2 regions of the Paenibacillus sp. FSL E2-0190 genome follow, and region 1 is predicted to be linked to the other one. Evidence: riboswitches for the same ligand, from Rfam matches in the RefSeq annotation. Region 1 holds a riboswitch; the other holds the start of a gene.
The links. Region 1 has a riboswitch for cyclic di-AMP ahead of NST25_RS00190 (3D domain-containing protein). Riboswitches for the same ligand answer to the same signal wherever they lie in the genome.
Positions count from the first base shown of each region.

Region 2: another riboswitch for cyclic di-AMP. It lies ahead of NST25_RS02665 (hypothetical protein); the one in region 1 lies ahead of NST25_RS00190 (3D domain-containing protein).

Region 1 is NZ_CP150306.1:41,020-45,703, forward strand. It holds gene NST25_RS00185 (TatD family hydrolase) at 50-820, shown strand; cyclic di-AMP (ydaO/yuaA leader) riboswitch at 1,019-1,248, shown strand; gene NST25_RS00190 (3D domain-containing protein) at 1,534-2,700, shown strand; gene rnmV (ribonuclease M5) at 2,877-3,428, shown strand; gene rsmA (16S rRNA (adenine(1518)-N(6)/adenine(1519)-N(6))-dimethyltransferase RsmA) at 3,425-4,309, shown strand; gene yabG (sporulation peptidase YabG) at 4,474-4,684, shown strand, end outside.
Region 2 is NZ_CP150306.1:602,363-607,046, forward strand. It holds gene NST25_RS02650 (hypothetical protein) at 1-36, shown strand, start outside; gene NST25_RS02655 (hypothetical protein) at 496-948, opposite strand; gene NST25_RS02660 (hypothetical protein) at 989-1,510, opposite strand; gene NST25_RS02665 (hypothetical protein) at 1,525-2,079, opposite strand; cyclic di-AMP (ydaO/yuaA leader) riboswitch at 2,148-2,312, opposite strand; cyclic di-AMP (ydaO/yuaA leader) riboswitch at 2,732-2,921, shown strand; gene NST25_RS02670 (hypothetical protein) at 3,173-3,589, shown strand; gene kdpA (potassium-transporting ATPase subunit KdpA) at 3,806-4,684, shown strand, end outside.

The DNA of each region.
Region 1 (4,684 bases):
CAAATATTTATGGAACTATTGATAAAAACAACAAGGAGTGAGCTTTAAAATGTATCTGTTCGACACACATACACATTTAGATGCGCCTCAATTCGACGAGGATCGCGAGGAAGTTATAGCTCGTGCAGTAGAGGCCGGAGTTAGCAAGATGATCAATATTGGATTTAATCGGGAAACGATCCCTTCAACGATGAAGCTGGCTGAATCTTATGATTATATTTATGCAGCGGTGGGCTGGCATCCACAGGATGCGATTGATATGAAAGAGGGGGACCTCGATTGGATCGCCTCTCTTTGCAGCCATGAGAAAGTGGTGGCCATCGGAGAGATTGGGTTGGATTATTATTGGGATACCTCTCCCAAGGATGTGCAGCAGGAGGTCTTCCGCAAACAAATTGGACTAGCCCGTGAACTAAAAATGCCAATCTGTATACATGACCGTGATGCCCATGAAGATGTCGTACGGATTTTACGGGAGGAAAAAGCAAATGAAATTGGTGGCGTAATGCATTCTTTCTCAGGCAGCTGGGAAACCGCAAAAATGTGTCTAGACCTAGGATTTCATTTGTCATTTGGAGGACCGATCACGTTCAAAAATGCCAGAGTGCCTAAAGAGGTGCTTGCACAGACGCCATTGGACCGATTATTGATCGAAACAGACGCTCCATATTTGACTCCACACCCCTTCCGAGGCAAGCGAAATGAGAGTGCTCATGTGAAGTTAGTAGCAGAGGCTGCGGCTGAAATTAAAGGGTTAACATGGGAAGAATTAGCTAAAATTACGTATGCGAACGCACTGGAACGATTTGGGATTGTCTGAAAACAGGAGTAAAACGGGTGAAAAATAGAGAATGGCCGATATATTAAACTTTTTTAATATAAAAACGGCTGATTATTACAATATTTTAACCATATATTTGCGTAAACGTGGTTGAATCGTCCTTTACAACATGCATCAAAACAGGATATCATCTTTTCAGTGATGTGAGCTGTTGTTATTGTGACAGCCATTGATTCATGGATCGTCTCGCTGAGTCTCCGTATGGAGAACGGGGGAACCAATATTGAACTGCCGCATGCCTGTATCTTGAATACGACTAGGAATTGCCGCAGAACAATATTTGATTTCTTCACGTGGTCTTTGGGGTGAATTTAAGGGCAACCGCCGTGAGCGGGTGACCTGAAATAGGGCGTCTCTCTTTCGTCCGAACCCGACAGCTAACCCCGTAAGCGCAAGTAAGAGAGGCAACCTCGTGCACAAACATTCCCGCGTATTCTGACATCGGAGAAGCCACGAAAGAGTCCTCAAGAGAACTCTTTTTAGGCTTCTTTATTTTTGAATAAACTGAATGTTGCCCGCATACTGTTATATAACAGGTGTGGGAGTAGCTGTGCCGAGCAGGCGATCCATGAGCAGGAGACGCTAAGTTAATACGTGCGTATCCTGTGACAATCTCAAATAGTTTCGTCAAAGAAATTCAGTCCTCATGATATACAAATTGACGACGAGGCTATGTAAGGAGGATGGAGAGAATGGGCTTATTCCAACCAGAGGTATCCCATGATTCGCAGTCATCCAGCAGGTCTTTCGCATTACGGTGGGAGCAAGTAAATACTCGCGTACTTTTACTTGCAGGTGTGATTTCAATCGCAATCGCGCTGTTAATTCTGCTGTACGTACACGGTCAAAGTAATAAACAATTAGTTTTAGTAATAGACGGGCAAACACAGACACTTGAAACGCGAGAAGCACTTCTTGGTGATGTGTTGGAGAAAGAGCAAATTTCGCTGCAGCCGCATGATGAATTATCTTTAGGTCTGAGTGATGAAATAAAAGACGGTGACCGTGTCGTTATCAATCGTGCGCAGAAATTTAGCCTTACTGCGGACGGAGCAACAAAAACGTTATATACGACCGAAGACACTATCGGTCAAGCGATTGACAAACTGGGTATCAACCTAGAAGGCTATGATAAGATTTTTCCTTCGTTAGACACCACCATCTCTGCTGACATGGAGATTAAGATCGTTCGTATCAACAAGCAAACGGTACAGCGAACAACTAACTTACCTTTCCGTGTTATTAAGACAGCAGATCCCTCCCTTACTGTGGGAACAGTTAGAGTGGCACAGGCAGGCAAACCAGGCGTCATGGTTCAGCATATTGAAAAGATCTATCAAGACGGAGAACTGGCCTCTATGCGCATGATCGGCAAGGAAGTACAAACGGTAACAAAAGATAAGATCATTGCCGTTGGTACTAAAGCACTTCCTAAGCCTACTGTAGTTGCTAAAGCTACAACAACTTCCAAATCAAGCACTACCTCCAAAACGACTAAAGTTAGCGCTAAGACTAAGAACGTCACAAGCAAGGCTGGCGTAGACTTTGAGTACAAGAAGATGATTAAGAACGTCTCCATGACAGCTTATTCGTCAGAAGAGCCAGGGATAGGTACTAAAACTGCCTCCGGAACACGCGTAACGGAAGGTCGTACAATTGCAGTAGATCCGAATGTAATTCCTATTGGCTGGTGGGTTTATATCGATGGGCTTGGATTCCGCCGTGCAGAGGATACTGGCGGTGCCATTAAAGGCAATAAAGTGGATGTCTATTATGATTCCCTGAGCCATGCTCGTAATTTCGGCCGTAAATCACGTACCGTTTATGTGATTGGACCTGTGAAACCAGAGCTTAACTAGAACTGAAGCTTTTGCAAAAAATCCTTTGATAAGCTATAGTGATGATAACCGTTAAGGAACGCTGGATGATCATTTCGTTGATCGCAGAGCAACCGCTCATCACTTATACATTCTTTAACCAAAAGAAGAGGAGCGAATCCTCTTCTTTTTGCTTTTTTTGGAAGGAGTCAAGAAATATGATTAAGGAATTAATCGTCGTTGAAGGCAAAAGCGATACCGTAGCCATTAAGCGTGCTGTAGAAGCGGATACCATTGAGACAGGCGGCTCTGCTGTAAACCGGACTGTAATTGCTAAGATCGCGCTTGCTATGGAACGTAGAGGGGTTATTATTCTTACGGACCCGGACCATGCTGGGGAGCGAATTCGTAAAATCGTTTCAGCGAAGGTGCCGGGCTGCAAGCATGCTTTTATTCCAGAGAAGGACGCAACTCGAAAAGGGGATATCGGTGTAGAGAATGCATCGCCAGAGGCGATTCGTCATGCGCTGCGTAATGTACATACCTCTTTTGAAGGAGCACCTGCTTTGATTGGTATTGATGATCTTATGGCCGCTGGAATGCTTGTACACCCTCGGGCTGCTGAAAGACGTATGGCACTTGGTAATTTGCTTGGAATCGGATATTGTAACGGCAAACAGCTGTACAAGCGGCTGGCGATGTTTGGGATTACGCGGGAGGAATTTGCCGGGGCTCTCGCCCAAATTGATCAGGGAGGCATTACTTCATGAGTGGTAGAGAGGAAATTTCGACTCCAAAACGGACCAAAGAGATTATTCAACGTTATGGATTCAAGTTCAAGAAAAGCCTGGGACAGAATTTTTTGATTGATCAGAATATTTTGGACAAGATTGTAGACGCTGCTGGACTAGATAGCGATTCTGGGGCGCTGGAGATCGGGCCGGGAATTGGAGCGCTGACGGAGCGTCTGGCACTAACAGCGGGTGCTGTAACTGCCGTAGAGATTGACCGTAGACTGATTCCAATATTAAAAGACGTACTTTCCCCCTATCCCCATGTTAAGGTTCGTAACGATGATGTCCTCAATGTGAACTTGCAGGAAATGTTCAAGGAAGATTTCACCACTGTGAACAAGGTCAGTGTGGTTGCTAACCTGCCTTATTATGTGACTACTCCGATTCTGATGAAGCTGCTCGAAGAGAAGCTTCCCCTTGATAACATCGTTGTAATGATTCAGAAGGAGGTTGCGGAGCGTATGGCTGCATCTCCAGGTGGAAAGGAATACGGAAGTCTTAGCATTGCCGTGCAGTACTACAGCGAGCCTGAGCTCGTCTGTATCGTGCCACGTACGGTATTCATCCCTCAACCTAATGTGGAGTCTGCTGTTATCCGTCTGAAGGTTAGAGAGCATCCTCCGGTAAAGGTGGAGAGTGAGAAGCATTTCTTTGAAGTGGTTCACGCTTCTTTCACACAGCGCCGCAAGACGATTGCTAACAATCTGAAGGCTCGTTACTTCCCTGAACAAGGACGTGAGCAGCTGGAGGCTTTACTCGCAGAAGCGGGTATTGAACCGACCCGTCGCGGAGAAACACTCAGTCTTGAAGAATACGCCCGCTTAAGCGGTGTTTTGCTAGCCGCTGGAATTGAATAAGCAATAGGAAACGGTTGTTGTCTTAAGGACGACAACCGTTTCTCGTAGAAATATAAGGATGTTATTCTGGTGGAGCATTATACATTCTTATATTTTAAAAATATGTTGAGTTATGAACCAACTGAGGCCTTTGCCCATACGATGGGGTAGAGGTGGTGGTTGTAATGAATTTAGGAGACTTGGTCGTTCGCAAATCTTATGGCGGTGATTTAACATTTCGTGTAGATAATATTGTGCAGGATAGAGCCGTCATTAAAGGCACAGATTTCCGCCTGTTGGCGGATTCTCCTCTGGATGACCTGGTTCAAGTGCCTCCTACCCGAATAACGGAACGGGGACAGCAAGCACAGATCAAAGCGAAGGAATCACTGACAC
Region 2 (4,684 bases), 560 kb from region 1:
TGGATGTACGGTAAGGCGCGTAAGAGTAAAGTGTAATAGTAGGAACTGAATTTTCGGGGGTATCCTAACAGCCATTTATGGTTGCTGGGATATCCCCGTTTTTGAGTTGGCAATCTCTTTGTATACGAGCTGATATAGCTAACGGACCCAGCAGCACTTAAATGCAGCAATCATCGAGATTTAGCAAGATATCGGACACTATAGTCGCTATTGGCATGAAAAATGGTGAATCAGTAGCTCTTTTAACCAAATAGTTGCACTGGAGTCCGATACTATGCTCAAAAGGCGATAAACGTGCAAATAACGTCATCTGGGTCCGTAAGCCTTGGTGGAAGATGATTAGGGCTTGCTTTAAGACGATCCGAGACGTTCATTGCTCGGGATTTCTACTGGAGTCCGAACGCCGGCCATATTTGAGGAAAAGCTTCAATTAAAGGCTCCTGAGTCCGTTAGATGCTTCATGCGCTTAAAGATTGTCTGAATTCTAGTCAGTGACTAAATTATAGAAAGATTTGCGCTCGTTAGTATATCCGTTTGGGTGGTCATCTGCTCCCGTACAGCTCTAAGCTGTGCTTTCAGTGCGGGAACACTTTTTTGCAGAATAATGCTTATTTGAGAAAGAGGCAGCTTTAGGCCGTACCACATGACCTTCACAAGCTGTTCCTCCCAAGGTAATGCCTTAGCCGATAGAAGGGAGCGCCGGGCAAAAGAATCAGCACACTGGTGAATACAAGTGCGGTAAGCGTGGATAGAGAATAACTGAGGATCGAAATCATCCTGACGATATATTTTATGAAGCTCTGTGAAGGTGCGGATAGTAATCTTGTCTGCCTCATTAGATTGTTCTAACAACATGGAACTAAGTACGTAGACTTCATTAGTATACTTTTGGACACACTCTGCAAATTTAGTACTGTAGGTGGACTCGGGAGGTAAGGGGTCAGGCATGGTGAACACAATCCTTTCAGATTGAGAGATTTGCTTGAATCTATAATATAGAAAAGTAAGAGATGGATTTATTGATGAGATCGGCGGTGTCTGGTTCCGGGCAACTGTGTTTCTGCTGGGAGGCAGTGGATAAAGCTTTTGAAGGCTTGTAGTAGAGCCGTTCACTTCTGGAATTGCTCCCCCCTGCTGCAACACTGTACAGACGCCCTTGCTGAATATGCCCTGCCAAGGATTTACCCTGGAGCTTGGCCTTTAAATCCTGCAAAGCACCCTGAACTAGCTCAAGCTTAACCTGCTCCCAATCTGAACCTTCGCGGCGGACCTTATCCAGCGCTTCTTCAAGACGGCAATGACAGATGGCCCGTAAAAAGGAACTCCATTTAATGAGATCAAAATTTTTGGTGTTGGCAGAGATCAGACAAGCCCCCCAACTGCAGCCTCCCTTACAGGTGAGCTTCAGAATACCATAACGGCAGCCTTCAGCCCCTTCCATTCCATAGTGAATAGGCTCGGGTTCATCCAATACAAATACTTCAATGCGGGATAGTCTGCGCTGGTCCATAGTAGGGTTCCTCCTTAGATTTCCAAAAGCTTTAAGTCTACATGATGAGTGACACTAGCCTTTTCTACACAAGCGAGCATTTCCATTTTATTCTCACAGACTGCGGTGTGCTCTAGCCATAGTCGGAACTTTTCTTTTCGTATAACAGATAGATGTAAGGGAAAGGTGCTGCGGGATCTCAAGACATACCAACCGGCGCTTACATCTTTCCAAGGCTCCTTGAAGGCTGTAAACCACGGGAGCTTTTGGTGTGATGACCAATCCTGCTGCTGCTGTTGTTCTCGAATTTTTTTATATATCTCATATACAATCTTAGAGTCTAAACAGTCTTTACAAGAAGAAGGTGTGCTGAACTGGCGAAGGGCTTGGATCTGGTTCTGGCCAAATGCATAGCCTACAATGTACCTGTGATTATGTTCTTCGAACCACAAGGCCCCGAAACAAACGTAATTTAGACTTATCGGCTCAAGCAGCCCTTGATGTATCCCTAAATAATAGTGCTTCAAAACATTCACCCCATCCAGCGTGCTATCACCTAATAAGCTCAGGTAACGCAAAAACCGCAGCAAGAGGAGGACCTCTGCTGCGGTTTTGGATTACAGGCAGATATACCTGGGCCAAAGCGTGGCGGATCAAGGGTCTCTCTCTTTACGCTTACGAGGTTAGCTGTCGGATTCGGACGGTGAGAGTCGCCCTACCTATTGAGACTTATGCAGTCTCCTTTGGATTCACCCCAAGTAGGCCAGGTGGCCTGATGGTTCCCCCGTTCCCTGCGAATGCAGGAACTCAGCGTTGATTGTTTTTCATGAATTAGATTCAACCCGAATCATACTCTTTTCAAGATTTTCTGTAAAAAACGGAAAATGTTCTTTTAGAGCAATTTTAACCATATCCTGCCGACTACGACTGAAAAACGAGGTAAATAGGTATTTATGGCGTGTTATCGCGCCTCTTTCTCGCTCAGCCTCAGCTTCTTGCGTTTCTACCTATAATGGGAATTTGCAGTATTTTCGCTCTAAAAAGGTGAAAAAAATCACATGGGTTATAGATAGCGATTAAACGCTCCAAACTCGAGTAAACAAGAGATATAGAGAGATTAGATATCAAGTAAGCGCTATCTAATGGGAAAATAGTTTTTAATTTGCATTATTTTGGCATCATTCAGGTTTTACAAGTCTTCGTGCATAAGAGTATGATTACTCCTGTTTCAACGACAATCGAATATTTGATCCGCTTAATTTCCGATAAGGAAAGCGGGGGAACCAACAATCGGCAGCCGATGTGAGAGTCGGAAGCCGGTTATGGGGTGAATCCTGTAGAGGGTGTGAGTGAGCTCGCATCTATACAGGTAGGGCGACTCTCACCGCCCGAATCCGACAGCTAACCTCGTAAGCGTATGGAGAGAGGATGAGTGCAATGTGACCGCTAGCGAGCCACAGAGGAGATCCTTTGTGGCTTTTTGCTGTGCTCTTAGAAGCAAAGCATTTATGGAGGCCTCCCCTAAGAGGTCGCTAAATTCATCATTAGCGGTATTTGTAAGGCAGCGTCTAATGACGTGACACAACCGAGCTTTAGGTTGTGCCCGAAAATGACGATAGGTCAACATCCTTTCGGAGATTTTCGTTGCCTCCTTGTTGTAAATGAGCAGGAGGAGAAAAAAAGATGACGGATCAGAATGAATATGTGCTTGTATGTGCGCCTACAAAGGCGGGAGAACATTTCATTAAACTTCTGAAGTTCAGGGGTATTAAGATGGCGGGATTAACCAACAATGTGGCTGAGAAAGCTTTACTTGAGGAGCTCGGGATTGAGCAGGTTATTCTAGTGGATACCCGCCATCAGAGCACTTGGTTTCGCCCATCGTTCCCGGTAGGCAGGGTATATCTGTTTGAGAGCAGCTTTCCGCTTTGCTGCCGCTATATTCAGATGTGCCGTACCTGGACGACACAGCCGATTTTTGTGATTACAAGTTCAATAAATCCTAGATTGGTCTATAAAAGACTTGGTGCGAGCTATGTAATCTATTCCCATAGTGGTGATGCTGATTTTCTAATCGATAGATCACCTCATCAAGGATAATGGAAGGAGTGCGGAAGATATGATGGATCTGTATATGGTGGCTTCGTTAGCTGTAATTTACGGGTTATTTTATGGCTTTATGCGCTGGTGCGCAGGTGTAGTTGAGGATACGGGGAGGGATAAGCTGTGATTCTAGTAATCGCTGTTACCCTACTGTTGTTTATATATCTGGTTTACGCGTTGATTCATCCTGAGAAATTTTAAGGAGGGGCATTCATGGGCATTTTGCAAATAGTCGTCGTAATTGTAATTCTCATCTTGCTGGTCAAGCCGATGGGAACGTATTTATATCATGTATTTTCTAACGAACCGAATCGTACGGATCGCTGGTTTGCAGGCACAGAGAAAGGTATTTATAAGCTGATCGGCCTGAAAAAACGGGACGGAATGTCCTGGAAGAAGTATGCACTCAGCTTTGTTTTAACTAATATCGTACTGGTTGCTTTCAGTTATATTTTTCTAAGATTACAGCGGGGATTGCCGCTGAACCCGAATGGAATTGCCGATATGGAACAGACGCTTTCATTCAATACGGTGATCAGCTTTATGACCAATACGAACCTGCAGCATTATAGCGGGGAGACGGGACTATCGTATTTTTCACAAATGGCAGTCATCACGATGATGATGTTCACGTCTGCAGCGAGCGGATTTTCTGTTGCGGTTGCTTTTGTCAGAGGGATTACAGGACAGAAATCAGTCGGGAACTTTTTCGAGGACTTCGTAAAAGCACATATTCGTGTATTCATTCCATTAGCTCTGCTAGTTTCATTGGTGCTGGTAGGATTGCATGTGCCACAAACGCTCAAGCCATCGCTTGAGGTCACTACACTCGAAGGGCAGACGCAACAAATCGCTATCGGTCCAGTCGCTTCTTTGGAATCAATTAAACACTTAGGTACGAATGGTGGCGGCTTCTTCGGAGCCAATTCAGCGCATCCTTTTGAGAACCCTAATCCACTTACGAACGTTCTGGAGATTCTCTCTATGTGGATGCTGCCAGCCTCTTTGCCATATATGTACGGATTGTTCGCTAAGAACAAACGTCAGGGCTGGGTGATTTTCACAGCAATGATGACCTTGTTCGTACTACTG